2 regions of the Pikeienuella sp. genome follow, and region 1 is predicted to be linked to the other one. Evidence: riboswitches for the same ligand, from Rfam matches in the RefSeq annotation. Region 1 holds a riboswitch; the other holds the start of a gene.
What was found. Region 1 has a riboswitch for thiamine pyrophosphate ahead of thiM (hydroxyethylthiazole kinase). Riboswitches for the same ligand answer to the same signal wherever they lie in the genome.
Positions count from the first base shown of each region.

Region 1 (14,560 bases):
CGACACCCGTTCGGCAAGCCGTGCCGGCGCGCCCGCCTCCTGCTCGGCGAAGGCCGCCTCCGCCGCGTCGGTCAGGGCGGCGATGCGGTCGATCTGCCCCGCGAGTGTCGCTGCCAGGCGCCCGCCTTCCTCCGCCCGCGCCGCGTCGAGCGCGGAGAGGAGCCGGTCTAAAGCGGCGCGGAAGGCGGGGGCGGCCGTCTCGTCCGGCGCCGCGGCGCCCGCCTCCATGACGCCGCGAAGGGAGAGGATCTCCCCGAGGCTCGCCGGCTGAAGGTCCAGCCCGGCTGCCGCAGCGCGCGCCTCAACGACTTTCGCCGCCGCGATGGCGGTGTCGAGCGCGGCGAGGTTGAGCGCGGGCGCGCCCGTCTCGCCCGCCTCGTCCGGCCTGAGCGCGACGGAGACGGAGCCGCGGGCGAGGCGCTTCGCCGCCGCGGCGCGAAATTCCGGCTCCAGCGATTCGGTCCCCTCGGCGAGGCGCAAGCGCAGCTCCAGCCCTCGCCCGTTGACGCTGCGGGCCTCGAAGCGCCAGCGCCGCCCCCCGGCCTCGAACGCCTCTGCGGCGAATCCCGTCATCGACCGCATAGAGCCACCCTCCCGATTCCGGGCGCAGGTTATGGCGGAGGCGCGCCCACGCCAAGGGCGGCGCGGCGCCCCCTTTCGGATGGCACGGCATTTGCGAGGCATTGTTCGCAAAATCCCCGAAAACCGGGGCCCTGGCGAGACGGAAGAGGAAAAAGAACATGGACATCAGCGGCGGCGGCAATCACTCTGAGGGCCTGTGTTCCGAAACGAAGCGGCATCGCGGGAAACCGAGGGTCGAAATGAAACATCCGGGGTCGGAAGCGCTCTATCATTTCTGGTCCGCGCTCCGCGCCGGCCGCTCTGCGCCATACAAGGCGGAGGTCACGGCGCAGGGCCTGGGGCGGACCCTCTCGGCCCATGTCTTCATGCTCGAGGCGCTCACGGGCGGCGAGCTGCGCTTCCGTCTCGGCGGCTCCGCGCTCCACGATCTCTTCGGCATGGAGCTTCGGGGCATGAGCGCGCTGTCCGTCATGGAGGGTGAGAGCCGGGCCCGGTTCGCCGACCTTGCGCAGGAAGTGCTCGCCTCCGGCGTCGTCGGCGTCCTTTCCGGCGAAGCCGTAGCCGCCGGCGGCGAGGCGGTCGGCATCGAGATTGTCCTCGCCCCGCTTCGCAGCGATTTCGGCCGGATGGACCGACTGCTCGGCGCGATCCACACGCTCGACGGCGCGCGCGAGGTGGCGCCCGTAGCGCGGCGTTGCCGTCTTTCCGATGGCTCGATCCGCGGCCTCGCCGCGATGGAGGGGCCGGCGGCGGCCCTGCCGGGCTTCGCCGAGGCGCCGGCCGGCTTCGCCGGCAAGAAGCCTGAACTCCGAGTCGCCGGCGGCGCCTCCAGCCCCGCTCCCCGCCGCGGCGTGCGGCGGCGCGACCATCTGCGGGTGGTGAAGGGCTGAAGCCTCAGTCGCCCATTGCGCCGGCGAGGGCGCCGGCAAGGTCGCCATAGCCGGTGAAGCGGCGCCGGTATTCGAGCCCGAGCCGCCGCGCCGCCTCCTCCGCCTTCGCGTCGAGCGCGGGGTCGTCGGTCTGCGCCAGATAGATCAGCGCCTCGTAATTGCCGAAGAGCATGTCCCGCAGCTGCGGATGCCGGTCCAGCCCCATCGGCCGCCAGACGAAGGCGTCGAACTGGCGGACGAGGAAATCGGTGAGGTAGAAGGCGCGCATCTCCTCGTCGCCCCGTGCGGCGAAGGCCTGGTTCCCGTCGAAAAAGCTGTAGCAATGGGGGCCGGCGATCCGCTCGACGCCCTCCTCCTCGCACATCCGGTCCAGCATCCCGCCGGTGCCGCAATCGGCGTAGAGGACATAGATGCGCCGATGCCCGCCCGCCCTCCCCTTCGCGACCGCCTCGCGCACCGCGCCGGGGATCTTCTCGGGAAAGAGATGCAGCTTCGCGGGCAGGCAGACGAGATCGAGATGCGCCCAGCCGTTGAGCCGCTTGAGCGCCAGAACCTCATGAGCGAGCGCGCCGCACGCTATGACGAGGAGCCGGCCCTCGCCGGCCGGCTCCGAAAGATCGAGCCCGGTTTCGGTCAGCGCCCTGTCGCTGACCGGCGCCGTCAAGCCAGGGCCCGATTATGCTTTCGCGCGACGAGGCTCTTCGCCGTCTCCACCGCGACCGCGGCGTCCCGGCAATAGGCGTCGGCGCCGATGGCCTTGCCGAATTCCTCGTTGAGCGGCGCGCCGCCGACGAGGATGATGAAGTCCTCCCGCATCCCCTTCTCCACCAGTGTGTCGATCACGACCTTCATGTAGGGCATGGTCGTGGTGAGGAGGGCGGACATGCCGAGAATGTCCGGCTTCTCCCGCTCAAGCGCCTCGAGATATTTCTCGACGGCGTTGTTGATTCCGAGATCGGTGACCTCGAACCCGGCGCCTTCCATCATCATGGCGACGAGATTCTTGCCGATGTCGTGGATGTCGCCCTTCACCGTGCCGATCACCATGCGGCCAAGCCTGGGCGCGCCCGTCTCGATCAGCAGCGGCTTCAGGATCGCCATGCCGCCCTTCATCGCGTTGGCGGCGAGCAGCACCTCGGGCACGAAGAGAATCCCGTCGCGGAAGTCGATGCCGACGATCCGCATCCCCTCCACCAGCGCCTTGGTGAGGATGTCATAGGGCGTCCAGCCGCGTTCGAGGAGGATGTGGACCGATTCCTCGATCTCCTCCTTCAGACCGTCATAGAGATCGTCATGCATCTGCTGCACGAGCTCGTCGTCGTCGAGTTCGGAGAGGATGATCTCTTCATCGTCGTCTGCGGCCATGTCTCGCCCCTTCGGCTCCGGGCGGCGCGCCCGATATCCAGCCTCAATCTACGGATATGATGCGCTTCGCGCAGCGAATGGCGACTTCGCGATGCGACAAAACGACAGATGGCTCAGCCGCGCCGCCTCCGGCCCTCGCGCTTCGGCGGCGCGCCTGCCGAACCGTCGTCGGCGGATGTGAAGGCGCCGAGCTTCGCCTCGACCTCTTCAAGGCTGGGCCGCCGCCCGCCCGGCGGCGTCGTCTCCAGCGCGCGGCGCATGGCGGCGATGTGCTCCGGCTTCGAGCCGCAGCAGCCGCCGATGATCCGCGCGCCCGAATCGCGGGCGAGAAGCGCGTAGTCCGCCATCAGCTCCGGCGTGCCGGAATAGACGATCTTGCCGTCCTGGTAGGAGGGGATGCCGGCGTTCGCCTTCGCGATCAGCACCGCGTCCGGCGCTGCGGCGGAGAGGCCGAGCAGCGTCCGCACGAGGTCCGAGGCGCCGGTGCCGCAATTGGCGCCGAAGGCGATCGGGGCCTTCGGGAGCATCGGGGCGATCCCGGCATAGCCCGGCGGGGTGACGCCCATCATGGTGCGCCCCGCCGTATCGAAGCTCATCGTGCCGCAGAAGGGCGCGCCGAGCCGCGCCGCCGCCTCCGCCGCCGCGCGCATCTCCTCTTCCGAAGAGATCGTCTCGGCCCAGAGCACGTCCGCCCCGCCGTCGAGGAGGCCGCGCGCCTGCTCCTCGAACATCTCCACGGCCGCCTCATGCGTCAGCGGCCCGACCGGCTCCAGAAGCTCGCCTGTCGGCCCCATGGAGCCCGCGATGATGACCGGCCTTCCCGCCCGATCCGCCTCCGCCCGCGCCAGCTCAGCCGCGCGGCGGTTGAGCTCATAGGCCCGGTCCTGATGGTTGTGGAGCTTCAGCCGCGCGCGCGTGCCGCCGAAGGAATTGGTCAGGATCAGGTCCGATCCCGCCTCGATGAAGCTGCGATAAAGCGCGCTGATCCGCTCCGGATGGTCGACGTTCCAGAGCTCGGGAGGCTCCCCGGCCTCCAGCCCCATCGCGAAAAGATTCGTCCCCGTCGCGCCGTCGGCCATGAGCCAGGGGCGGATTTCGAGGAGTTTCGAGAGGGCGTCGGTCATGGTCGTCTCGCTTTGTTGCGGTGCGAGACAATAGGCGCATCGGCGCGGGATGCAAAGGGGGCCGCTCAGTGCGGCCCCCGATACGCCGTCAGACCACGCCGAAGGCCAGCATCGCGTCGGCGACCTTCTTGAAGCCGGCGACGTTGGCGCCCTTCACATAGTCCACATGGCCGTCCGGCTCGGAGCCGTGGCGGACGCAGGCGTCGTGGATGTCGTCCATGATCTTCCGGAGCGCGAGCCGCAGGTCCTCCTCCGTCCGATGCAGCCGCGCGGAGTTCTGGCTCATCTCGAGGCCGGACATGCCGACGCCGCCGGCGTTGGATGCCTTGCCCGGGGCGTAGAGGATGCGCGCCTCGTGGAAGGCGGCGATGGCCTTCATGTCGCAAGGCATGTTCGCGCCTTCCGAGACCGCCTTGCAGCCGTTCTTCAGGAGCGTCTTCGCGTCGTCCCCCAGAAGTTCGTTCTGCGTGGCGCAGGGCAGGGCCGCGTCGCAGGGCACGCCCCAGGGGGTCTTGCCCTCGTGATACTCGCCGCCAAATTCGGCGACATAGGCGGAGATGCGGGCGCCGCGCTGCTTCTTGTGCTCCTTGACCCAGTCGATCTTCTCCTGGGTGAACCCGTCCGGGTCGAAGATGAAGCCCCCGGAATCAGAGAGCGTCACCGGCTTGCCGCCGCGATGGAGAATCTTCTCCGCCGCATGGGTCGCCACGTTGCCGGAGCCGGAGATGACCGCCGTCTTCCCCTCGATCTCCTGCCCGATATGGTGGAGCATGTTCTCGAGGAAATAGACCGCCCCATAGCCCGTCGCCTCAGGCCGCATCAGCGAGCCGCCATATTCGAGGCCCTTGCCGGTCAGCACCCCCTCGAAACTGTTCGTGATGCGCTTGAACTGGCCGAACATGTAGCCGATTTCCTTGCCGCCCACGCCGATGTCGCCGGCCGGCACGTCGATGTTCGCGCCAACATGGCGATAGAGCTCGGTCATGAAGCTCTGGCAGAAGCGCATGATCTCATGCTGGCTCTTGCCCTTCGGGTCGAAGTCCGCGCCACCCTTGCCGCCGCCCATCGGCAGGCCCGTGAGCGAGTTCTTGAAGGTCTGCTCGAAGCCGAGGAATTTCAGCACGCCCTGGTTCACCGAGGGGTGGAAGCGGATGCCGCCCTTGTAGGGCCCGATCGAGTTGTTGAACTGGACGCGGTAGCCCCGGTTGACCTGCACCTCCCCGTTGTCGTCCGCCCAGGAGACGCGGAAGGAGACGATGCGGTCCGGCTCCGCCATGCGCTCCAGCACCTTTATCTTCTCGTAGACCGGGTTGGCGTTGATGAACGGGATCACCGTTTCGGCGACCTCGTGCACCGCCTGATGGAATTCGGTCTCGCCCGGATTGCGGGCGACGACCCAATCCATGAAGTCGCTCAGATTGACAGCCATAGCGTTTCCCCTGCTTTTCGGCGACCGTTCTCGGCCCGCCCTTGTCATAGCGGGGAAACCGTGCGCCCCGCCGCACGCGCGGGTCAAGCGGGTTCCTGCCTCGGGCGGGCTCCGGCCTGTGCGTTCCTGCACGATAGCCGCCATCCTCCCGCCGTTTCGGGGGCTTGAAGCGGACAAGTTTCGTGATGATTATGAAAACTTAACGATATGCGGGCCTTGTGGAGGCCGCGAGGCGGGATCGGGAGGGGCGGATGGCTCTGACATTTCGGTTGGCGGGGCTCTGCGTCGCCGCTTTTGCGCTGGCCGGATGCGCCGTCCCGCCGCTTGATCCCACGACGGAGTTGAAGGGCGCAGGGCCCGGCGTCGACGGCTGGTCGCTCAACGAGGTGCGCGTCTCGATCCCCGAGGCGATGCCGGTCTCCGAGGATCCGGACATCCGCTATCCGTCGCCGGACACGCTGGTCTGGTGGGGCGATCCGCCGGGCGACCGGAAGGCCCAGGTCGCCGCCCTTCTTGCCGATGCGGCGCGCGAAGGGGCCGCCCCGGCGATGACCGGCGCGCGACCGGTCGATCTCACGATTTCCGTGATCCAGTTCCACGCGATGACGCCGAAGGCGCTGGCCACGGACATCAATCTCGGCGTCCACGAGATGCGCTTCGACCTCGGCGTCCGCGACGCGGCGACGGGAGAGATGCTGGCTTTCGAGTCCGACGTAAGCGCCGACATGCGGGCGCAGAGCGGTCCTGACGCGCTCATCGCCGAAGAGGAGGGGCGGGGGCAAAAGCCGCAGATCCACGCACGCATCCGCGCCGTCATTCGTCGCTGGCTGGGCGGCTGAGATCAGGCGGCGGCGCGCGCCAGCTCCCTCACCCGCGCCACCATCGCCCGGAGCCCGTTCGACCGTTGCGAGGAAAGATGCTGGTCGAGCCCGAGCTCCGCCAGCCGGCCCTCGACATCCGTCGCGACGATCTCGCCCGGCGTCCTGCCGCTCAGCATGAGGCGAAGGACGGCGATCAGGCCGCGCACGATCATCGCGTCGCTGTCTCCCACGAAATGAAGCCGCCGCGCCTGGCCCTCGCCCTCCAGCGACGGCGCGATCCAGACCTGGCTGGCGCACCCGTCCACCTTTGTGAGCGAGGATTTCAGCGTGTCGTCCATCGCCGGCATCTCCCGCCCGAGGTCGATGACATAGCGATAGCGATCCTCCCAATCGTCAAGAAAGGCGAAGGTCTCCGCCACGTCGTCGAAAGTCTCGGCGCTCATCCGCAGTCCTCCCTCCGGGGGCACATAGGCGGCGCGGGCCGGCGCGTCCAGAAGCGGCCTTTGCGCGGCGGAGCCTTTCCGGCTATTCCGGCTTCGTGATGCGGGGCAGGGAGGAACCATGACGCGGATCAGGCTCATCGTCGCGGCGCTCTTCGCCGCCCTCGCGCTTTCGGCCTGCGACATGGGGCCGATCTTCGACCCCGAGAAGGCGGAGGCGGAGCGGCTTGCCGCGCTTCCCGCCAAGGTGGCGGTTGACCGGATCGAGACGCTGGAGCTCGGCCGTCTCTATGACGGCTACGTGCTGACCGCCTTCGGCCTCGCGCCCGGCGCCGGGCATTATCAGCCTGAGCTGCGCATCCGCTATGAAGGGCGCCCGGCGGCGGACGGCTTCTACGAATACGATTTCCTCGTGCGCCCGCCGGCGGATGCGGCGGCGCTCGCCGGCGCGCCCGAATCCGCAAGGCGGATGCGGGCGGACGTGACGATGCCGGTCGCGATGCTGCGCGGCGCGCGGGGCGTTCGCGTCTGGTCCTCCCGCGACTCAATCGAGGGGCGGTTCTAGCGCTCCGCGCCGAGCGCGCCTTCCCAGAAAGCGGCCTCCAGCCGGCATGCCTCCGCGAAGAGCGCTGCGAGCGCCGGCCAGCGCGCCGAATCCTCCGTCGCCGGCCCGATCCGCCGCGCCGCCGCCCGTTCGAGCAGCCGTGCGTCCCGCGCCGCGGCCTCGCCGTAGTCCGGCCCGGCATAGGCGTCGATCCAGGCCGCGAAGCGCCGGTCCGCCGGCCGCGGCCCGGCGGCGAGCTTTCGCCCGATCTCCGCATAGCCGAGCACGCAGGGCGTGAGCGCGACGATGAGGTCGAGCTCGTCCCCCGCCAGCCCCGCATCGATCACGTAACGGGTATAGGCCACCGTCCACGGCGCCTCCCGCCCCCCGGCGAGCGCCGCGCGGTCTATCCCCTCCTCGGCGCAGAGCGCGACATGGAGCTCCAGCTCCGTCTCGACCAGGGCGAGGGAGACGCGCGCCGCCTCCCGCATCGTCTCCGCATCCCCCGCCTTGAAGGCGAGGAGGGACCAGGCGCGCGCAAACTGGACGAGGAAGAGATAATCCTGCCGCAGATAGCGGAGGAAGGCCGCCTCCGGCAGGTCGCCGCGCCCGAGCGCGCGGACGAACTCATGGTCCACATAGGCGTCCCAGTCGGCGCGCGCCTCCTCGCGGAGCCGGGCGAAAAGGGGGGAGCCGAAATCGCTCATCGGTCTGTCTCCATCTGGTGAAAATGGTGGATCGGCCCCACCCCGGAGCCGACGGAGAGCCTTCCCGCCGCCGCGATGGCGGCCGCGACGAAGACCTTCGCCCGCCGCGCCGCCTCTTCCGGCGGCGCGCCCTTCGCGAGCTCGGCGGCGAGGGCGGCTGAAAGGCTGCATCCCGTGCCATGCGTGTTCCGAGTCTCGACGCGCGCGCCCGGCAGCCAGGTCTCGCCCGCAGCGGTCAGCAGGAGATCGGGCGAGGCGGCGCCCTCGAGATGGCCGCCTTTCAGGAGGACGCCTCGCGCGCCGCGCGCACGGAGCGCCGCCGCGACCGCCGGCATCTCTTCCGCGCTCCGGGCCTCCGGCATGCCGGTCAGCGCCGCAGCCTCGGGCAGGTTCGGCGTGACGATGTCCGCGAACGGAAGGAGGCGGCGGCGCAGCGTCTCCGCCGCCTCCGGGTCGAGCAGCCGCGCGCCGCCCTTCGCCACCATCACCGGGTCGAGCACGACATGCGCGGGCCGCCAGCGCGCCAGCGCCTCCGCGACCGCCTCGGCGATTTCCGCCGTCGCGATCATCCCGATCTTTACGGCGTGCACCTCCACATCCGCGAACACCGCGTCGATCTGCTCCGCGACGAAGCCGGGCGGGATGAGGTGAACGCCGGTCACGCCTTGCGTGTTCTGCGCCGTCAGGGCGGTCAGCGCCGCCATCGCATAGCCGCCCGAGGCGGAGATCGCCTTGATGTCGGCCTGTATCCCGGCGCCGCCCGAAGGGTCGGAGCCGGCGATGGAGAGGATGTTGGGGATCATGCGCGCCTCCATGCCTCGATGAGCCCCCGCGCCGCCGTTTCCGGCTCTGGCGAAGCGGCGATGGCGGAGACGACGGCGAGGCCCGCGGCCCCCGCCGCCTTCAACCCCGGCGCATCCGCCGCGACGACCCCGCCGATGACGACGACGGGCCGCCGCGCGAGGCGGATCGTCTCCGCGACGCCTTCGAGGCCGAGCGGCGCGGCCGCATCCCGCTTCGTCGCCGTCGCGCGGAGGGGGCCGGCGCCGAGATAGTCCGCCGCCGGATCGGCGTCCGCCGCATGGGCCGGCGTCTCGACCGAGAGGCCGATCAGCGCCGAAGGGCCGAGCAGCGCCCGCGCCTTCGCCGGGCATTCGTCTCCCTGGCCGAGATGCACGCCCGCGGCGCCCGAGGCGGCGGCGACGCCGATCCGGTCATTGACGATCAGCGGCGCGCCGAGGGGCGCAAGCGCGGCGACGAGCGCGCGCGCCGCCTCCGCCAGCGCCATGTCCCCGCTCCGCTTGTCGCGAAGCTGGACGATCCCGGCCCCGCCCCTCGCGGCGGCGAGCGCCGTCTCGATCAGGCCGCCGGGCGCGTCCGGGTCAGTGACATACATCAGGGTGTAGTCCGGCGCGGGCCTCATGCCGGCTCCACCTTCGCCAAGCGGTCGAGCGCGGCGCCGTCCAGCGCGAAAAGCGCGTCAGGGAAGCGCTGCGCGAAATCGCCCGGCCCCGCCGCCGCCGCCGCCGCTCGCTCCCCTGCGACGCCATAATAGGCGAGCGCGGCGGCCGCGGCTTCGAGCCGGTCGCCTTCGCCCGCGAGGAAGGCGGCGACCACCCCGGTCAAGGCGCAGCCGATCGCCGTGACGCGGGTCATCACCGCATCGCCGTTCGCGATCCGGAAGGCGCGCGCCCCGTCCGTCACGAAATCCACCGGGCCGGTCACGGCGACGATCCCGCCCGTCAGGCGCGCCAGCGCCCGCGCCGCGTCCTCCGCCGCCGCAACATCGTCACCCGCCTCAACGCCGCGCCCGGCCCCGCCCGCGCCGGCGAGGGCGAGTATCTCGGAGGCGTTGCCCTTCACTGCGTCCGGCTTGAGCGCGACAAGGCGGGCGGAGACCTCGCGGCGATAGGCGGTCGCGCCCGCCGCCACAGGGTCGAGAACCCATGGGCGGCCGGCGCCCCGCGCCGCGCCCGCAGCCTCCGCCATCGCCGCCGTCCATTCGGGCGAAAGCGTGCCTATGTTGACGGTGAGCGCGGAGGCGATGCGGGCGAACTCCGCCGCCTCCTCGCGTGCATGGATCATCGCCGGCGCGGCCCCGGCGGCGAGCAGGATGTCCGCCATTCGCTGCATCGCCACATAATTCGTGATGTTGTGGACGAGCGGGCCCGCGCGCCGCATCGCCTCCAGCCTCTTTCCGATCTCCATCGTCCCTCCTTTGGCGGAGGGGGGCGGCGGATGCGCGGGCGAGGAGAGCCGGCGGTCGCCGCGACTTCCTCCGCCGGCATGATCCGGTTCAGGTTCAAAGGGTGCTTCTCAGCCCGGTCGCCCGGACGCCCCTGTCGCGATGTCTTCGTGACACGCCGCGCCCGGCGGCGCAACCCGTGCGATCAACGGTCGAGCGAGACGATCTTCACCCCGCGCGGCCCGGCGGAGAGCGCGATCTCCCCCCGCTTCAGCCGCAGCGCGTCCTCCCCGAATGCCTCGCGCCGCCAGCCTTCGAGCGCCTTCACCTCCGGCTCCTCCGCATGGGCGAGTTCGTCCAGCTCGGCGGAGGAGGCGATGAGACGCTGCGCGACGCCGAGATCGTCCGCCTTCGCCTTCAGAAGGACGCGCAGGAGCTCCGCCAGCGCCTGCCCGCCCGGTTTCTGCTTCGGCCGGTCCGGCGCGGGGGGGAGGCGAAGCGGCTGCGCCTGCCCGGCGGCGACGGCTTCGAGGATCTGGTCGAGGATCTCGGGCCGCCGCCCTTCCCGCTGGAGCGCGCGGGATTCGAGCAGCTTGTCCCGCGTCGTCGGGCGGCTCGCCGCAATTTCGAGGATCGCCTCGTCCTTCAGGATGCGCCCCCGCGGCTGGTCCCGCTCCTGCGCCAGCCGCTCCCGCCATTCGGCGAGCGCGCGAACGACGCCGAGAAAGCGCGCGTCGGTAGAGCGGGTCTTGATTCGCTCCCAGGCGGCCTCCGGCTCGGTGACATAGGTCTCCCGCGCCCTGAGCGCCTCCATCTCCGTCGAGACCCAGGCGGTTCGCCCGGTATCCGCAAGTTGCGCGGAAAGCTTCTCATAGATCACCCGCAGGTGCGTCACGTCCCCCGCGGCATAGACCAGCTGCTTTTCCGAAAGCGGCCGGCGCGCCCAGTCGGTGAAGCGGGAGGACTTGTCGAGCGAGGCGCCGGCAAGGCTCCGCACCAGCGTCTCGTAGCCCGCCTGGTCGCCATAGCCGCAGACCATCGCCGCGATCTGCGTGTCGAAGATCGGGGCCGGCACCTCGCCCATGAGGTTGACGAAGATCTCGATGTCCTGCCGCGCGGCGTGAAAGACCTTGAGCACTCCCGGGTTCCGCATCAGGTCGAAGAGCGGAGCGAGGTCGAGCCCTGCGAGCGGGTCGATCAGCGCGGCGTTCTCGGCCCCGTCCGCGTCGAGTGGCCGCGCGATCTGCACGAGGCAAAGCTGCGGCCAGTAGGTCCGCTCGCGCATGAACTCCGTGTCGATCGTCACATAGTCGGTCCCGGCCATCTCCCCGCAGAGCGAGTCGAGCTCGCCCTGTTCAACGATCATCCGATAGTCGCCCGCCATTGTCCGCCTTTTGGTCACGGTTCAGTCATTTTTACCTGTATCCTGAGGATCATGGATTGTATATGCGGTGTGTGGGGGGGGTGGCGTGGGGCCGAAGGACTTCCTCAACATGTGGTGGTCATAAGCGGGCCTATGGCGGCTGCGCAGCGTGCGTCCTGTGTGGCGCAGCTTCGTTGGCTTGGGTGGAAGAATGGCGCAGTACGGGACTGGTCATAAGGCTGAGAGCGCCCTTTCCGCGTCGCCTGTGGCGGATGCTTCGGCGCTGCTGTCCCGTGGCGGGCGCAGGGCCAGGGGGGCGCACACGCTCCTCGCGGAGGGCGTGGCGGTGTTCCTCCTGATGCCAGGTCTCGTCTTCTTCCTCGCGGGCGCGGCGGCGGCCCCGTTCCTGCTCTCCGCGATTCTGTGGACTTCGGTCATCCTCCTCTCGATGTCCCGCAATTTCCTCTGGGCCGACCTCCTGCCGCGCGACGCGCTGTCCGAATGGCCGCTCTTCGCGGGGCTGACCGCCAGCTTCGCCGCAGCCGCGCTGGCGCTCGGCCTCGTCTTAGCGCCCGGGTCCCTCTTCAGCCCCGAACCCGAGATGGCGCTGCGGCTTCTCCTCTACCCGGTCCTCGTCGCCCTGCCGCTGGAACTCTTCTGCCGGGCGCTCTTCTTCCGTCGCTACGGCAGGCTCTTCGCCTCGGAGCGCGGCGCCATCCTTTTCTCGGCGGCGGCCGGGGCGGCGCTCTGGGCCGCAATGGGCTGTGGCTGCGGTTTCGCCGCTTTCGGCGCGGCGACCGGCGCGGCGCTCAGCTGGGCCTATCTCCGCACCGGCCAGTTCGCGCTCTCCGTCGCGCTCAACTGGGCGACGGCGCTCGCCTTCTTCCTTATAGCGCCGGGGCTCGCGGAGTTCTGATCGGAGCGCCGGAATTTCGCCGCTTTCGCGTATGATGTCGGCGACCCGCGTCCGAAGGGGCGCAGGCCTGCATTGGAGGAATAGAAATGATGACGAGATGCGTGGCCGCTCTGGCCGCTGTGGGGCTCCTGGCCGCGTGCCAGCCTGACGGGACGGTGGGCCAGCGAACCGGCGCCGGGGCGATCCTCGGCGCGGTCGGCGGCGCCGTCGTCGGCGGGCTGATCGGGGACCGGCGCGGCGCCCTGATCGGCGCGGGCATCGGCACTGTCGCCGGCGCCGCCGTGGGCGCCCAGCTCGACGCGCAGCAGCGCGAGCTCGAGCGCAACCTCGAAGGCACGGGCGCGACCGTCACCAACACCGGGGAGGAAATCCGCGTGAACCTGCCGGCAGGCGTCACCTTCGCCTTCGACCGGGCCGAGATCCAGCCGCAATTCGTCGAGCCGCTCACCCGCGTCTCCCGCACGCTGGCGCAATATGAGAGCAGCCTGATCGACGTGGTCGGCCATACCGACAGCGTGGGCTCCGCCGCCTACAATCAGGACCTGAGCCAGCGCCGCGCCGACACGGTGGCGGACTTCATGTCCCGCCGCGGCGTTCTGCCGGCGCGCATCGCCGCCTTCGGGCGCGGGGAGGATCAGCCCGTCGCCTCGAACGAGACGGAATCGGGCCGCGCGCTGAACCGGCGGGTCGAGATCGTCATCACGCCGCTCACCGAAGGGTGACGGGCCGGGCGCGGCGCTTGACCGGGCGTCGCGCCGCGCCATTCTCGGCTCCATGACCGACGCGACAGCCTTCGCCGCCGCCCCATCAAGGGCCCGTCTCTGGGCGGAGTTCATCGCCTTGTTCGTCGGTCTGCCGCTCCTGATGGCGGCGACCTTCGGGCTCTACCCGCTCTTTCCCGTCCTGCTCGGTCTAGCCGGGCTGGCCTGCCTGCTCCTCCATTTTTCGCCCGCCTGGCGCTGGCGGAAGCTCCTGCAGGGGCCCGTTCTCGGCGAATGGCGGCTGATCCTGCTCTTCTCCGCCGCCACCGCGGCGGTCAGCTACGCCGTGATCATGCAGGCGGCGCCGCAGCGCTTCCTCTCGCTGCCGACCTGGAACACAGGGCTCTGGCTCGCGATCATGGCGCTTTATCCGCTTCTCTCCGCCCTGCCGCAGGAGCTGATCTACCGCTCGCTCTTCTTCGAGCGCTATGGCGCGCTCTTTCCCTCGAAATGGGCCGCCATCGCGGCGAACGGCGCGGCCTTCGCGCTCGGCCATCTCTTCTTCGGCCATTGGGTGACCATCGTGATGACGGGGATCGGCGGGGCCGTCATGGGGTGGGCCTATCTCCGGAACGGCTCGCTCGGCCTCGCCTGGGTCATCCATTCGCTGGCGGGGCAGATCCTCTTCACCTTCGGGCTCGGCATCTATTTCTACCACGGCGCGGCGGGGTAGGGCGGGGGCGCATTCGGGTCCCCATCGCCGCGCCGCCTGCCATCAGGTTGCGGATCGTCATCAGGAGCGCCCGGCGGATCAGACACGCGGCTGATCCGCCCGCGCCCGCCGCGGCGGTCACGATCGGATCTTTGACCGACGCGGCGGCTTGGCGCCCCTCGCCCTTCGGCTTACGTCTCCGGGCGACGGCCTCTGCGGCCTTCCCCCGGAAGGCCGCTGATCGAGGCCGTGGAGCCGAATGTTGACCGAGCGCCACTTGAGAGCGACCTCAAGGCGTCACGGCTCCGCGCCCTCCCCCCGCTCCTTGACTTGACCGCCGCCCTGTCGTTTCTCCGCCCCTGCCTTTCCGGGAGACGAAGATGCACCGCTATCGCAGCCATACCTGCGCCGCCCTCGGCGCCGCCCATGTGGGCGAGACCGTCCGCCTCGCCGGCTGGGTGCACCGCGTGCGGGATCATGGCGGCGTGCTCTTCATCGACCTGCGGGACCATTACGGCGTCACCCAGATCATCGCGGATGCAGACAGCCCGGCCTTCCGGGATGTCGAGCGCGTGCGCGCCGAATGGGTGATCCGCATCGACGGCGTGGTGAAGGCCCGCGCGCCCGAACTCGTGAACCCGAAGATCCCGACCGGGGAGATCGAGGTCTTCGCGCGCGAGCTTGAAGTCCTCTCCGAGGCGGAGGAACTGCCGCTCCCCGTCTTCGGCGAGCTGGACTACCCCGAGGAGACGCGCCTCAAATACCGCTTCCTCGACCTGAG
Region 1 is NZ_JBKAGV010000011.1:125,692-140,251, forward strand. Features, by position in the region: gene ACE37J_RS10010 (YicC/YloC family endoribonuclease) at 1-573, opposite strand, end outside; gene ACE37J_RS10015 (PAS domain-containing protein) at 822-1,472, shown strand; gene ACE37J_RS10020 (DUF1638 domain-containing protein) at 1,477-2,136, opposite strand; gene ACE37J_RS10025 (corrinoid protein) at 2,133-2,837, opposite strand; gene bmt (betaine--homocysteine S-methyltransferase) at 2,951-3,961, opposite strand; gene gdhA (NADP-specific glutamate dehydrogenase) at 4,050-5,390, opposite strand; gene ACE37J_RS10040 (DUF6778 family protein) at 5,642-6,229, shown strand; gene ACE37J_RS10045 (SufE family protein) at 6,232-6,654, opposite strand; gene ACE37J_RS10050 (hypothetical protein) at 6,773-7,216, shown strand; gene ACE37J_RS10055 (TenA family protein) at 7,213-7,902, opposite strand; gene thiD (bifunctional hydroxymethylpyrimidine kinase/phosphomethylpyrimidine kinase) at 7,899-8,705, opposite strand; gene thiE (thiamine phosphate synthase) at 8,702-9,325, opposite strand; gene thiM (hydroxyethylthiazole kinase) at 9,322-10,110, opposite strand; TPP riboswitch at 10,159-10,253, opposite strand; gene rnd (ribonuclease D) at 10,293-11,489, opposite strand; gene ACE37J_RS10080 (type II CAAX prenyl endopeptidase Rce1 family protein) at 11,716-12,366, shown strand; gene ACE37J_RS10085 (OmpA family protein) at 12,456-13,088, shown strand; gene ACE37J_RS10090 (CPBP family intramembrane glutamic endopeptidase) at 13,141-13,800, shown strand; gene aspS (aspartate--tRNA ligase) at 14,160-14,560, shown strand, end outside.

Region 2 (14,560 bases), on a different contig from region 1:
GGACATGCAATTGAAGACAAGGCGCTGGGACCGGCGCGGCGACGGCGGCCTGAGCTTCACAGAGCTCGGCTTCGGCACCGCGCCGCTCGGCAATCTCTATCGCCCGGTTCCCGAGCCGGAGGCGGAGGCGACGCTGGACGCGGCCTGGGAGGCGGGCGTCCGCTATTTCGACACGGCGCCGCTCTATGGCTTCGGGCTCGCGGAGACGCGGCTCAACCGCTTCCTGCGCGGCAAGCGGCGGGACGATTATGTCCTTTCCACCAAGGTCGGCCGCCTTCTGCGCCCCTGCGCGAAGGGAGAGGAGCGGGACGGGATCGGCAAGTTCTTCGACACGCCGGCGCGCAAGGAGGTTTACGACTACGGGCATGACGGCGTGCTCCGCTCCTTCGAGCATTCGCTGGAGCGGCTGGGGGCGGACCGGGTGGACATCCTCTTCGTCCATGACATCGACATGCGGAACCAGGGTGGGCAGGCGGCGCTCGACGCCCGGCTCGCGGAGTTCATGGCCGGCGGCTACAAGGCGCTTCTCCGCCTTCGGGACGAAGGGGTCATCCGCGCCATCGGCGCCGGGGTGAACGAATGGGAGCCCTGCCAGTGGCTCGCGGAGCGGGGGGATTTCGACCTCTTCCTCCTCGCCGGGCGATACACCTTGCTGGAGCAAGAGGCGCTGGCGAGCTTCCTGCCGATGGCGGAGGCGCGGGGAATCGGGATCGTGCTCGGCGGGCCCTACAATTCCGGCATTCTCGCCACCGGGCCGAAGCCGGGCGCCTTCTACGACTACGCGCCCGCGCCGCAGCCGATCCTCGACCGCGTCGCGCGGATCGAGGCGGTGTGCGCCCGGCATGGCGTGCGGCTGGCGGAGGCCGCGTTCCGGTTCCCGCTTCTCCACCCGGCGGTCGTCTCCGTCATCCCCGGCGGGGCCAGCCCGGCGGAGATGGCGGCGAACGCCCGCGCCGCCTCCGCTGCGATCCCGCCCGCGCTCTGGGCCGAGTTGAAGGCCGAGGGGCTGATGCGCGAAGACGCGCCGACCGGAGGCGCGGCATGAGGATCGACGCGCACCAGCATTTCTGGAACCCGGGCCGCGGCGATTACGGCTGGATGCCGGAGGACGAGCCGATCCTCTTCCGGCCTTACGGGCCCGAAGACCTCCTCCCCGCGCTGGAGGCGGCTGGGGTGGAGGGGACGGTGCTTGTTCAGGCCGCGCCGACCGTCGAGGAGACGGAATACATGCTCGGCATCGCGGACGCCGCGCCCTTCGTCCGCGGCGTCGTCGGCTGGGTGGATTTCGAGCGGGCGGACCACGAAGCCGTGCTGAAGCGCCTCGCCGGGCATCCGAAGTTCAGGGGCGTGCGCCCGATGATCCAGGACCTGCCGGACGACAAATGGATGCACCGGGACGACGTGCAATGGGGCTATCGCGCCGTCATCGAGCATGACCTGACCTTCGACGCGCTCGGCTTTCCCCGCCATCTCGCGCCCTTCCTCGCGCTCCTGAAGCGGTATCCGGAGATGCGGGTCGTGATCGACCATTGCATGAAGCCCGACATCGCGAACCACTCGCCCGAACGCTTCGCGCATTGGGCGGAGGGCATGGCGCGGCTCGCCGGGGAGACGGGGGCGTTCTGCAAGTTCTCCGCCCTCGTCACCGAGGCGAAGCCGGGCTGGACTGTCGAGGACCTTCGTCCCTACGCCGCGCATGTCCTCTCCGTCTTCGGGCCGGAGCGGGTGATGTGGGGGTCGGACTGGCCGGTCTGCCGGCTTCGGGCGGAATATGGCGAGTGGCGCGCGGCGGCGGAGGCGCTGACGGCGCATCTTTCCGCGCCGGACCGCGCGCGGGTCTTCGGCGGGACGGCGGCGGCGTTCTACAGGCTCTGACCGGCGAGGGCGGCCGCCGCCTCCGGCGCGGGCGCCGCGCCCGAGACGAAGAGCGCGGCGGCGGCCTGCCCGAAGCGCGCGGCCTCCGCGAGCGGCGCGCCTCCATGGAGCCGGGCGGCGAGGGCGCCGACGAACATGTCCCCCGCGCCGTGGCTCGACTTCGCGCTTACGGGAAAGGCGGGCGAGGCGGCCACGGCCCCCTCCGCGGCGAGCATGAGCCCCGCCGCGCCGAGGGTGACGATCACGGCGCCCGGCCCCTCGGCGGCGAGGGCGCGGGCCGCGGCCTCGGGAGCCGCCCCGGCGCCCGCCATGTCTTCCGCCTCCACCCGGTTGACCACGAGGATGTCCGTGACAGCCCGGAGCGCGGGGGAGAGCGGGCGGGCCGGCGCTGCGTTCAGGAGCACGCGCGCGCCCATCGCGCGGGCGCGCCGGGCGAGGGCGAGGTTCGCTTCCTCCGGTATCTCGTTCTGGAGGAGGAGGAGGCGGAGGCCGGCGGGCGGCTCGATCTCCGCCGGGTCGATCCTGAGATTGGCGCCTGAGACGATGACCGCGCCATAGCCGCCCGGCTCCTCGATCGCGACGCTCATGCCCGAGGCGCCCGGATCGCGCGCGACGCGGGAGGCGTCCACCCCCGCGGCGACGAGCCCGGCGAGGAGGCGCTCCCCCCATCCGTCCGCCCCGATACGGCCGGCGAAGGCTGTGGGCGCGCCCATGAGCGCGGCGGCGCGGGCCTGGTTGCCGCCCTTGCCGCCCTCCACCTCCCGCACCGCGCCGCCCGCCACCGTCTCGTCCAGCCGCGGCAGGCGGGGGGCGGAGACGACGATGTCGAGATGGAGGGCGCCGCAGACGAGGATGGTCACGGTTCCGGCCCGTAGAGCGCCTCGGCCACGATGCGGAGGCTCGCCGGCGCGTCCTGCGCCGCGATGGCGGCGGCGAGGCGCGCATCGCCCTCCAGCCGCGCGGCGATGCGGCGCATCCGCTCCGCCATCGCCACATTCGCCGCCGCCTCGGCGCAGGGGTCGGCGCCGCCGTGATCGGGGAAGGTGTCGAAATAGATCGCGCCGGAATAGCCGATGCGTCGAAGCTCGACGAAAAGCTCCAGCGTCTGCACGGGATGGACGGAGGCGACCATCAGCCCGTCATCCCGCTTCCCGTAGCCGTCGTTCAGATGGACGCCGAGAAGCCGCGAATGGCGGGCGACGAGGCGCGCGGCGTGGGCCGGCAATTCGTCCGCATAGAGCACATGCGCGAAATCGAGCGTGACGCCGAGATTGGGCGCCCCGGCCTCCTTCACCGCCAGAAGCGTCGTTCCGATATCGGGCATGAGCGAATAGGCGCGGGGCTCGTTCGGCTTGTATTCGATGGCGAGGTCGAGGGCCGGGTCATGCGCGGCGAGGCGCCGGAGGGCGTCGATCGCATCGTCCCACATCCGCCCGTAATCGCCCTGGAACGAGTAATCCACGCCGTCCTGCCCCATCCAGAGCGTCATCAGCCGCCCGCCCATCTCCGCCAGCGCGTCGAGCCCGCGGCGCGTGAGGTCGATGGCCGCCTCCCGCACCGTCCGGTCCGGGTTGGTGAAGGCGCCGAGGCGGAGCGCCGGGTCCGCGCCGTAGCGCATGGCGAGGCCGTTGAGCGCCAGCCCCTCCCGCGCCAGCAGGGCGGCGGCCTCGGCGGGCGCGTGATCCGCGAAATGGTCGGGATAGTTCAGGTCCGCCGCGTCGATTCCCTCCACAGAGGCGGCGCGGGCCAGCATCTCGGCGAGGCCGGGACGGCCCTGAAGGCCGATCCGGAAGGCGTTGAGCCGGGCGGCGTAAAGCGGCTTCGGCTCGGGCGGGGCTGTCATGTCTGTCTCCGGCTCATTCGGGCGCGAAGAGGCCCGGATCGGTTTCGGCGAGGCGTTCGAGCTGCGCGAGGAGCTGGCCGAGATGCGCGCGCGTCGCCGCCTCCGCCGCCTCCGGGTCCCGCGCTTCGAGCGCGGCGAGGATGGCGCGGTGCTCCGCGATCGTCGCCTCCGCGCGCCCCGGCGCCGGCAGCATCATCCGCCGCGCCCGGTCCACGTTCACCCAGGCGGAGCGGGTGAGGGGGACGAGCCGGCGGAAGCCGGTGAAGGAAAGGATCAGCTCGTGCATCGCCGCATCCTCGGCGAAGAAGCCCGAAAGGTCCCCGTCCGCCACCAGAAGCTCCTGAAGGCGCAGGACGCGGCGCAGCTCCGTCAGCTGCGCCTCCGTCGCGGCGGCGGCGACGCGGCGGATGGCGGCGACCTCCAGCGCCTCGCGGAGGAACGCGCCCTCCCTTATGTCGGCAAGGGAGAAGCGGGCGACATAGGTTCCGGCCTGCGGCGCGACGACGACGAGCCCCTCCCCGGCCAGTTTCGCGATGGCCTCCGAGACCGGGCTGCGGGAGACGCCGAGGCGGGCGCAAAGCTCGGCCTTCCGCAGCGTCTCCCCCGGCGCGAGCGCGAGGGTCAGGATCGCCTCGCGAAGCGTGGCGTGGACGCGCTGCCCGAGCGAGCCCGCGAAGGCGGAAAGCGGCCGGATCGCGGGCGCTTCCGCGCCGCCCTCCGGTTCTCTCTCCAGCGCGCTTGGCATGCTAACATGCTAGCCGCGGCCCCGCCGCTGTCAACGACCGGGCTCAGGCGGGAGCCGCGCGGCCCCAGTCCGCCGGGACCCAGTTGGAGACGCCGCCGCGCTGGTTCGCCTCCGCCTGGCGGCGATATTCGAGCCGGGCGAGCTGGTCCCTGTGCACCTCGTCCGGCCCGTCCGCGAGCCGCAGCAGGCGGGCGGTGGCGTAGGCGTTCGCCATGCCGAAATCGTTGCTCGTGCCGCCGCCGCCAAAGGCCTGGATCGCCCAGTCCGTGACCTGGCAGGCCATGTTCGGGACCGCGACCTTGATCATCGCGATCTCGGCCTTAGCCGCCTTGTTCCCGACCGTATCCATCATGTGCGCGGCGCGGAGGGTGAGGAGGCGGGCCTGCTCGATCAAGATCCGCGCCTCGGCCACCCGCTCCCGCGTCACGGACTGTTCGGAGACGGGCTTGCCGAAGGCGACGCGCTGGGAGGTGCGGAGGCACATCTTCGCCAGCGCGCGCTCCGCCAGCCCGATGAGCCGCATGCAATGGTGGATGCGCCCCGGCCCGAGCCGGCCCTGCGCGATCTCGAAGCCGCGCCCCTCACCCAGCAGCATGTTGGAGGCGGGCACGCGGACATTCTCGAACACCACCTCCGCCGCCCGGTCCGGCACGCCGTAGAAGCCGAAGATCGGCAGGGCGCGCGTCACCGTCACGCCCGGCGTCGCCTTCGGGACGAGGATCATGGATTGCTGGCTGTAGGTGGGGGCGGCCGGGTCCGTCTTCCCCATGAAGATGATGATCTCGCAGCGCGGGTCGGTCGCCCCGGTCGTATACCATTTCCGGCCATTGATGACGTATTCGTCCCCGTCCCGCACGATCGCGCTCTCGATGTTGCGGGCGTCGGAGGAGGCGACGTCCGGCTCCGTCATCGCGAAGGCGGAGCGGATTTCGCCGGCCAGAAGCGGCTTCAGCCAGCGCTCCTGCTGTTCCTTCGTGCCGTAGCGGGCGAGCACCTCCATGTTGCCGGTGTCGGGCGCCGAGCAGTTGAAAAGCTCGGGCGCGAGCGGGGAACGGCCCATGATCTCGCAGAGCGGGGCGTATTCGAGATTGGTCAGGCCCGGCCCATGTTCCGATTCCGGCAGGAAGAGGTTCCAGAGACCGGCTTCGCGCGCCAGCGGCTTCAGCGCCTCGACGACGGGGAGGACGGCCCAGGGGCCGAGTTCCTCCGCCTCCCGCGCATGGCGGGCCTCGTTCGGGTAGACATGGGCCTCCATGAAGTCCAGCAGGCGGGCTTCCAGCGCCTCGGTGCGGGGGGATTTCTCCGGGATCATCGCGCATCCTCCTTTTTTCGGCGATGCTCTGCCCGTGGCGCCCGGTCCGCAAGAGCGCGGGAGGGCCCGGATTGACGCACCCCGCCGCCTGCCCTAGCTTCGGCCTCGCCTCGGGGTGCGGCGAAGGCCGCTGAGATGCGCAAGCGAACCCGATGAACCTGAACCGGATCATGCCGGCGTAGGGAAGGCGTGGCGATCATCCCGTCCCGAACCTCCTTGCGCCGCAGCGAATGGAGGATTCCTTGAAGACCATGAATCTCGCCGCTGCGGCTTTTGCACTCGCCCTTGCGGGCGGAGCGGCCGCTCAGGAAAAGCTCGTCGTCTACACCTATGACAGCTTCGTCACCGAATGGGGCCCCGCCCCGAAGATCGAGGCGAATTTCGAGGCGATATGCGGCTGCGACCTCGAAATCGTCGCGGCGGGGGACGGCGCCGCGCTCCTCGGTCGCGTGCAGCTCGAAGGCGCGGGGACGGAGGCGGACATCGTGCTCGGCCTCGATTCCAACCTCGTCGCCGCCGCGGCGGAGACCGGGCTTTTCGCGCCGCACGGGCTCACGCCGGAGACGGACACGCCGGGCGGCTGGGCCGACCCTCTGTTCCTGCCCTATGACTGGGGCTGGTTCGCCTTCGTCCATGACAAGACCCGGCTCCCGGAGGCGCCGACGAGCTTCGAGGCGCTGATCGCGGCGCCGGAGGAGGTGACCATTGTGATCCAGGACCCGCGCTCCTCCTCCCCCGGCCTCGGCCTCCTCCTCTGGGTGAAGGCCGCCTACGGGGACCGGGCGCCGGAAATCTGGGAGGCGCTCGCGCCCCGCATCGTCACCGTGACGAAGGGCTGGTGGGAGGCCTATTCGATGTTCCTCGAAGGGGAGGCGATGATGGCGCTCTCCTACACCACCTCGCCCGCCTATCACGCCATCGCGGAGGGGGACGACACGAAGGCCGCCGCGATGTTCGAGGAGGGGCACTACATGCAGGTCGAGGTCGCGGGCGTGCTGAAGGGGACAGACCAGCCGGAGCTTGCCGCGCGCTTCATGGCCTTCATGCTTGAGGAAGGCTTCCAGTCCGTCATCCCGGAAACCAACTGGATGTATCCGGCGAAGACGCCGCCGGGCGGCCTGCCCGAAGGCTTCGCCGCGCTGCCGGTTCCGGCGAAGACGCTGGCCTTCCCGCCCGAGGAAGCCCGAACGATGCGGGAGGAGGCGCTGGCCGAATGGCTGGAGGCGCTGAGCCGGTGATCGCGGCCGCGCGCCCCCCGGCCGGGCCGCTCGTCTGGCTGGCGGGGGGCGCGGCGCTCGCCCTCGTCCTCGCGCTCACGCTCGGAGCGGTGGCGCTCGTCGCGCTGCGGGCGGAGGGGGCGGGGGCGCTGACTGCGCCCGATCTCCGGGCGCTGCGCTTCACCGCCTGGCAGGCCTTCCTCTCCGCCGCGCTTTCGGTTCTGCTCGCCATCCCGCTCGCGCGGGCGCTGGCGCGGCGGCGCTTTCCGGGGCGGGGGGCGCTCGTGAGCCTTCTGGGCGCGCCGTTCCTCCTGCCGGTCATCGTCGCCATTCTGGGCGTCATCGCGATCTGGGGGCGTTCGGGATGGGTGAATGACGGGCTCGGGGCGCTCGGGGCGCCGCGGATCGACGTCTACGGACTGCCGGGCGTGCTGCTCGCCCATGTCTTCTTCAACCTGCCGCTGGCGACGCGGCTGATCCTGCAGGGCTACGCCGAGATTCCGGCGGAGCGCTGGCGCCTCGCCGCGCAGCTCGGGATCGAGGGGCGCGCGCTCTTCCGCCTGCTCGAAGCGCCGATGCTGCGCGCGGTGGCGCCGGGGGCTTTCGCGCTCGTCTTCCTGATCTGCGCCACCAGCTTCGCCGTCGCCCTCGCGCTCGGCGGCGGGCCGCGGGCGACGACGCTGGAGCTGGCGATCTACCAGGCGATGCGGTTCGATTTCGACCTCGGGCGGGCGGCGCTGCTGGCGGCGTTGCAATTCGCGCTCTGCCTCGGCCTCGCGCTCCTCGCCGCCGGGCTTTCCGCGCCCGCGGCCTTCGGGCCGGGCTTCGGCGCGGCGCCGGAGCGGTGGGACGGGCGGGGCGGGATGGCCCGCGCGGCGGATGCGGCGCTGATCGGGCTCGGCGCGGTCTTTCTCCTTTCGCCGCTCCTCGCCGCATTCCTCCACGGGATTCCGGGGCTCGGTTCGATGGGCGCGGGCGTATGGGCGGCGGCGGGGCGGTCGCTGATCGTGGCGCTTGTGGCGGCGGCGCTTTCGCTCTCGCTTGCGGGGGCGCTGGCCGGGCTCATCGTCGCGCTCGAAGCGCGATGGGCGGCGGCGGGTCGGCTGGCGGAGGCGCTTGGGCTCCTGACGCTCGCCGTCTCTCCCTTCGTCGCCGGGGTCGCGCTCTTTCTCGCGCTCCGGCCCTTCATATCGCCGGTCTCGGCCGCGCTGCCGCTCGTCGCCTTCGTCAACGCGCTGATGGCGCTGCCCTTCGCGCTGCGGCTCCTGCTGCCGCCGCTCCGGGAGGCGGCGCGGGACTACGGGCCGCTCGCCGCCTCGCTCGGCATGGGGGCGGGTGCGCGGCTCCGGCTCGTCTGGCTGCCGCGGCTCCGCCGGCCGCTCGGCTTCGCGGGCGGGGTGGCGGCGGCCCTGGCGATGGGGGATCTCGGGGTCGTCGCGCTCTTTTCCGCGCCGGGGGCGCCGACGCTGCCGCTCTACATGTACGGCCTGATCTCTGCGCACCGGCTGGAGGCGGCCGGGGGAGTCGCGCTCCTCCTCGCCGGGCTCAGCTTCGGGCTTTTCGCGGCCTTCGACGCATGGGGGCGCGCCCGTGATCCGGCTTGAGGGCGCCGAGGCGCGGCGGGGCGCGTTCCGGCTCCGCGCCGATTTCGCGCTCGCTCGCGGCGCGCATCTGACGCTCATCGGCCCCTCGGGCGGGGGCAAGAGCACGCTCCTGAACCTCGTCGCCGGCTTTGTCCCCCTCTCGGCGGGGCGGCTTCTTCTCGACGGGCGGGAGATGGGGCGGGCGGCGCCGGCGGAGCGGCCCGTCACGATGCTCTTTCAGGAGCACAACCTCTTTCCCCATCTCGACGCCGCGGCGAATGTCGGGCTGGGCGTCCATCCCGGCCTCCGGCTATCCGCGGCGGACCGGGCGCGCGTCTCCGCCGCATTGGCGGAGGTCGGGCTCGAAGGGCTCGGCCCCCGGATGCCGGCGGACCTTTCGGGCGGGCAGCGCCAGCGCGTCGCCATCGCCCGCGCCCTGCTGCGGGACCGGCCGATCCTGCTGCTGGACGAGCCCTTCGCCGCGCTCGGCCCGGCGATGCGGGCGGAGATGCTGGGGCTCGTCGCCGCGCTCAGGGAGGGGCGGGGCATGACGGTCGTCATGTCCACGCATGACCCGGACGAGGCGCGGCGCGCGGGCGGGCTCGCTTCCTTCGTGGTGGAGGGAGAGGTTTCGGGCCCCGCGCCGGTCTCCGCCCTGCTGGACGCGCCGCCGCCCGCGCTCGCCGCCTATCTCGGCGCTCAGGAAATCGCGCGGAGCGCCGCCATCAGGCCGGCGACGTAGCCGCGGGTCTTCGCGTCCACGAGCCGGCCTTCGGCGAAGAGGCCCTCGGACCCGTTCGATCCGACATGGACCTGCGGCGCGGCGAGCACGCGGCAGTCGAACGGCGTGAGGCAATGCCGGAGCGAGAATTGCGAGAGCTGCCCGCCCGCCGCGCCCGCGGTGGCGGACATGATGGCGACGGGCTTGCCCTTCAGCGGGCCGGGGCTGAAGCGGCTCTGCCAGTCCAGCGCGTTCTTCAGCGCGCCGGAGAGGTTCTTGTTGTATTCGGGCGTGGAGATCACCACCCCGTCCGCCGCGCGGATCGCCTCGACGAAGGCGAGGACCTTCGGCGGATAGCCCGCATCCTCGACATCGCCGTTGTAGAGCGGCAGGTCGATATCGGCGAGGGTGAAGGCGACGTCGTCCCCCGCCAGCTCCCCCGCGGCGCGGACGAGCGCGGTGTTGGTGGAGGCGCGCCGCAGCGCGCCGGAAATGCCGAGCAGGCGATAGGTCATGGCGAGGTCCTTCGGGTTGGCCCGCGCGATCTGGTCGCTGTCGCGCCGCGGCGCGCGCAAGATCGCGTGAGGTTCAGAAATGAATCGCGCCGTCGCCCGCCGCCAGCGCCGCCTCGCGCACCGCCTCCGAATAGGTCGGGTGCGCATGGCAGGTGCGGGCGATGTCCGCCGCCGTCGCGCCCATCTCCATGCCGACGCAGATCTCGTGGATGAGGTCCCCCGCCGCCGGGCCGATGATATGGGCGCCGAGGAGCTGCCCCGTCTTCGCGTCGGCCAGCAGCTTCACGAAACCGTCGGAGACGAGATTGGCCTTGGCGCGGCCGTTGGCAATGAAGGGGAACTTGCCGGCCTTGTAGTCCCGCCCCTGCGCCTTCAGCGCCTCTTCCGTCACGCCGACCGAGGCGACTTCGGGCATCGTGTAGATGACGCCGGGGATGACGGCGTAGTTGACGTGTGACTTGCCCTTCGCGATCTCCTCCGCCACGGCCATGCCCTCGTCCTCCGCCTTGTGGGCGAGCATCGGGCCCTCGGTGACGTCGCCGATGGCGTAGAGGCCGGGGATGTTGGTGCGAAAGCGTGCGTCGGTCATCACCACGCCGCGCTCCATGGCCACGCCCAGCTCTTCGAGCCCGAGGCCCTTCGTGTAGGGGCGCCGCCCGGTGGCGACGAGAACCACGTCGGCGTCCAGCTGATGCTCGGACCCGTCCTTCCGGCGCTGGAAGGCGACCTTCAGCTTGGTCTTGAGCGTCTCGACCCCGGTGACGGCGGCGCCGAGCTCGAAGGCGATGCCCTGCTTTTTCAGGATCTTCCGGAATTCCCGCGCGACCTCGCCATCCTGCCCCGGCGTGATCTCGTCCAGATACTCGATCACGGTGACCTCGGAGCCGAGGCGCTTCCAGACCGAGCCGAGTTCGAGCCCGATCACGCCGCCGCCGATGACGACGAGCTTCTTCGGAACCTTCGGCAGGTCGAGCGCGCCGGTGGAGGAGACGATGCGCTCCTCGTCGATCTCGAGGAAGGGGAGAGTCGCGGGTTCGGAGCCGGTGGCGATGACGATGTTCTTCGCCTTGTGCGTCTCCTCCCCGACCTTCACCTCGCCGGGGGCGGGGATGGAGGCCCAGCCCTTGATGTAGTCGACCTTGTTCTTCTTGAAGAGAAACTCGATCCCCTTCGTGTTCGCCTCGATCACGCCCTTCTTGTGGGCGTGCATCCGGGGCAGATCGACGGAGACAGATTTGGCGACGATCCCCATCTTCGCGAAGCTCGTCTCCGCCTCGTGCAGCATCTCCGAGGCATGGAGCATCGCCTTGGAGGGGATGCAGCCGACATTGAGGCAGGTGCCGCCGAGGGCGCCGCGGCCCTCCACGCAGCCGACCTTGAGCCCGAGCTGCGCCGCGCGGATCGCAGCGACATAGCCGCCGGGGCCGCCGCCGATGATGATGAGATCGTATTCGGCCATGTCGGCCTCCCTCGGTTCAGCGTTAGACCAGCGCAGACGCCAGCATCGCGACGGTGGCGAAGAACCCGGCAGCCCAGATGACGGAGCGCCAGGGCGCCCAGCCGAAGGCATAGGCCGGGACGTAGAGCACGCGGGCGGCGAGATAGATCCAGGCGCAGGCGGCGGTGTAGCCCGTGGCCTGCCCGCCGAGCGTCACCACGACGACCGCGATGGTGAAGAGGATCAACCCCTCGAAATGGTTGTTCATCGCCCGCTGCATCCGCCCGGCGACGCCCTTGAGCGCGAGCGGCTCGTCCCGCGGCCCCATCGTCTTGTCCGGCCCGAGCTGCCGGTTGGCGGGGACGGCCATGAGCATGAACTGCACGACCTGGAGGAGCGCGGCGAGGGCGAGGGCGGTGAGTTCGGGGGTCATCGCCGCGACCCCGCCGTAAGCATTGCGAGGTCGAGCCTCCGGCCCGTCGCGAGCACGGTCCCGCACAGCGTTGCGGCGCCCCTGTCGAGAACGAACACGTCCGCCGCGCCGACGCAGGTCGTCTTGCCGGTCTGGAGCACGCGGCCGACGGCGCGCAGCCTTGAGCCGCGGCTGAGGCCGAGCATCTTCACGGTGAAATCCATTGTGGACATGGCGGAGCCCCGCGGCAGCGCGGAGGAGACAGACGTCATCGCCGCCATGTCGCCAAGCGCTCCGACCGAGCTTGCGGCGAAGGCGCCGGGCGGAGCCTCGAAGGCGGGCGTGAGCGGAGCTTCAAGCGTCACGGAGCCCGGCTCCACGCTCACGATCTCGACCTGCAGCGCGTTGAAGAACGGCATTCCCCCGAGGAGACTCGCTATGTCGCCTTGCGTCGAGAGTATCGCCGCGACGTCCTCTGCGGCGGTTTCATGCGCCGTCATCACAAATCCATCAGCAACCTGCGCGGATCCTCCAGCGCCTCCTTCACGCGGACGAGGAAGGTCACCGCCTCCTTCCCGTCCACGATCCGGTGGTCGTAGGAGAGGGCGAGATACATCATCGGGCGCGCGACGATCTGGCCGCCGACGACCATCGGCCGGTCCATGATCTTGTGCATGCCGAGGATGCCGGATTGCGGGGGGTTGAGGATCGGGGAGGACATCAGCGAGCCGTAGATGCCGCCGTTCGAGATCGTGAACGTCCCGCCCTGCATATCCCCCATCGTCAGCTTGCCGTCGCGGGCCTTCACGCCGAGATCGTTGATCGTCTTCTCGATCGCGGCGAAGCCCATCTCGTGCGCGTTCCGCACGACGGGGACGACGAGGCCCGTCGGCGTGCCGACGGCGACGCCCATATGGACGAAGTTCTTGTAGACGACATCCGTCCCGTCGATCTCCGCGTTCACCGCGGGAACCTCCAGCAGGGCGTGGACGCAGGCCTTGGTGAAGAAGGACATGAAGCCGAGCTTCACGCCGTGCTTCTTCAGGAACTCGTCCTTGTATTCGTTGCGAAGCGCCATGATCGCGCCCATGTCCACCTCGTTGTAGGTGGTGAGCATGGCGGCGGTGTTCTGCGCGTCCTTCAGCCTGCGGGCGATGGTCTGGCGCAGGCGCGTCATCCGCACACGCTCCTCCCGCGCCGCGTCCTCCGCCGGAACCGGGGCGCGCGGGGCGCTCGTCGCGGCCGGGGCGGGCGCGGAGGTTGCGTGGACGGGGGCCGAGGCGGCGGCGGGGGCCGGGCCGCGCGCGGCTTCGGCCAGAACTTCCGTCTTGGACTTCGCGTCGCCCGCCGGGGCTGGGGCCGGGGCGGGCGCGGGGGCCTCGGCCTTCGGCTCCGGCTTCGCCTCCGCCTTCGGCGCAGGGGCGGCGCCCTCGGCGCCCTCGATCAGGAGCGCGAGAAGGGCGTCCCGCCCCACCGTCTCGCCTTCCTTCGCCACGATCTCGTCGAGCCGGCCGGCGGCGGGCGCCGGCACCTCGATGGCGACCTTGTCGGTCTCCAGCTCCACCAGCGGCTCGTCGGCGGCGACGGCGTCCCCCGCCTTCTTCAGCCACTTGCCGACCGTCGCCTCCGTCACGCTCTCGCCGAGCGTCGGCACGCGGATTTCGATGCTCATGCCGTGATCCTCTCTCAGCCCGTCAGCGCGTCGGAGACGAGCTTTTCCTGTTCATGCTTGTGCTGCGCCGCGAGGCCGGTCGCCGGCGAGGCGGAGGCGTTGCGGCCGGCATAGCGGGCGCGGCCCTGCTTCGCGCCGATCCGCTCCAGCACCCATTCGATGTTCGGCTCGACGAAGCTCCACGGGCCCTGGTTCTTCGGCTCCTCCTGGCACCAGACGATCTCCGCCTTCTTGAAGCGGGTCAGCTCCTTGGTGAGGGAGAGCGCGGGGAAGGGGTAGAGCTGTTCGAGCCGGAGGAGATAGACGTCGTCCAGCCCCGCCGCGTCCCGCGCCTCGAGAAGATCGTAATAGACCTTGCCGGAGCAGATGACGACGCGCTTGATCCTGTCGTCCTTCTTGAGCTTCACGGTCGAGCCGCCGCCCATCTCCGCATCGTCCCAGAGGACGCGGTGGAAGCTCGAATCCGGCCCCATCTCCTCGATCTTCGAGACGCAAAGCTTGTGCCGCAGCAGGCTCTTCGGCGTGAAGAGCACCAGCGGCTTCCGGAAGTTGCGGTGCAGCTGCCGGCGCAGGATGTGGAAATAGTTGGAGGGCGTGGTGCAGTTGGCCACGATCCAGTTGTCTTCCGCCGAAAGCTGGAGGAACCGCTCGATCCGCGCGGAGGAATGCTCCGGCCCCTGGCCCTCGTAGCCGTGCGGCAGCAGCATCACGAGGCCGGACATGCGGAGCCATTTCCGCTCGCCCGGGCAGATGAACTGGTCGATCATGATCTGGGCGCCGTTGGCGAAGTCGCCGAACTGCGCCTCCCAGAGCGTCAGGCCGTTCGGCTCCGCCAGCGTGTAGCCGTATTCGAAGCCGAGCACGGCGTATTCGGAGAGCATCGAGTCGATCACCTCGAACTCGGCCTGCCCCTCCCGGATGTTCTTCAGCGGGTAGTAGCGCTCTTCCGTCTGCTGGTCGATGATGCCGGAATGGCGCTGGGAGAAGGTGCCGCGCGTGCAGTCCTGCCCCGAAAGCCGCACGGGGAAGCCTTCGAGCTGGAGCGCGCCGAAGGCCAGCGCCTCCGCCGTCGCCCAGTCGATCCCCTTGCCCGTCTCGAACATCTTCGCCTTGTCGGCGAAGATGCGCTCCACGGTCTTGTGCGCGTTGAAGCCCTCCGGAATGCGGGAGAGCGCGGCGCCGACCTCGCGCAGCCGGTCGAGCGGGACGCCGGTGACGCCGCGCTGA
Region 2 is NZ_JBKAGV010000017.1:165,546-180,105, forward strand. Features, by position in the region: gene ACE37J_RS17315 (aldo/keto reductase) at 5-1,045, shown strand; gene ACE37J_RS17320 (amidohydrolase family protein) at 1,042-1,875, shown strand; gene ACE37J_RS17325 (PfkB family carbohydrate kinase) at 1,863-2,735, opposite strand; gene ACE37J_RS17330 (TIM barrel protein) at 2,732-3,718, opposite strand; gene ACE37J_RS17335 (GntR family transcriptional regulator) at 3,732-4,463, opposite strand; gene ACE37J_RS17340 (acyl-CoA dehydrogenase family protein) at 4,507-5,775, opposite strand; TPP riboswitch at 5,877-5,977, shown strand; gene thiB (thiamine ABC transporter substrate binding subunit) at 6,027-7,013, shown strand; gene ACE37J_RS17350 (thiamine/thiamine pyrophosphate ABC transporter permease ThiP) at 6,989-8,596, shown strand; gene ACE37J_RS17355 (ATP-binding cassette domain-containing protein) at 8,583-9,317, shown strand; gene ACE37J_RS17360 (NADPH-dependent FMN reductase) at 9,275-9,811, opposite strand; gene lpdA (dihydrolipoyl dehydrogenase) at 9,885-11,270, opposite strand; gene ACE37J_RS17370 (MAPEG family protein) at 11,293-11,682, opposite strand; gene ACE37J_RS17375 (PaaI family thioesterase) at 11,679-12,161, opposite strand; gene odhB (2-oxoglutarate dehydrogenase complex dihydrolipoyllysine-residue succinyltransferase) at 12,161-13,333, opposite strand; gene ACE37J_RS17385 (2-oxoglutarate dehydrogenase E1 component) at 13,348-14,560, opposite strand, start outside.
Region 2: linked by a shared signal. The riboswitch ahead of thiB (thiamine ABC transporter substrate binding subunit) and the one ahead of thiM (hydroxyethylthiazole kinase) in region 1 are both predicted to bind thiamine pyrophosphate.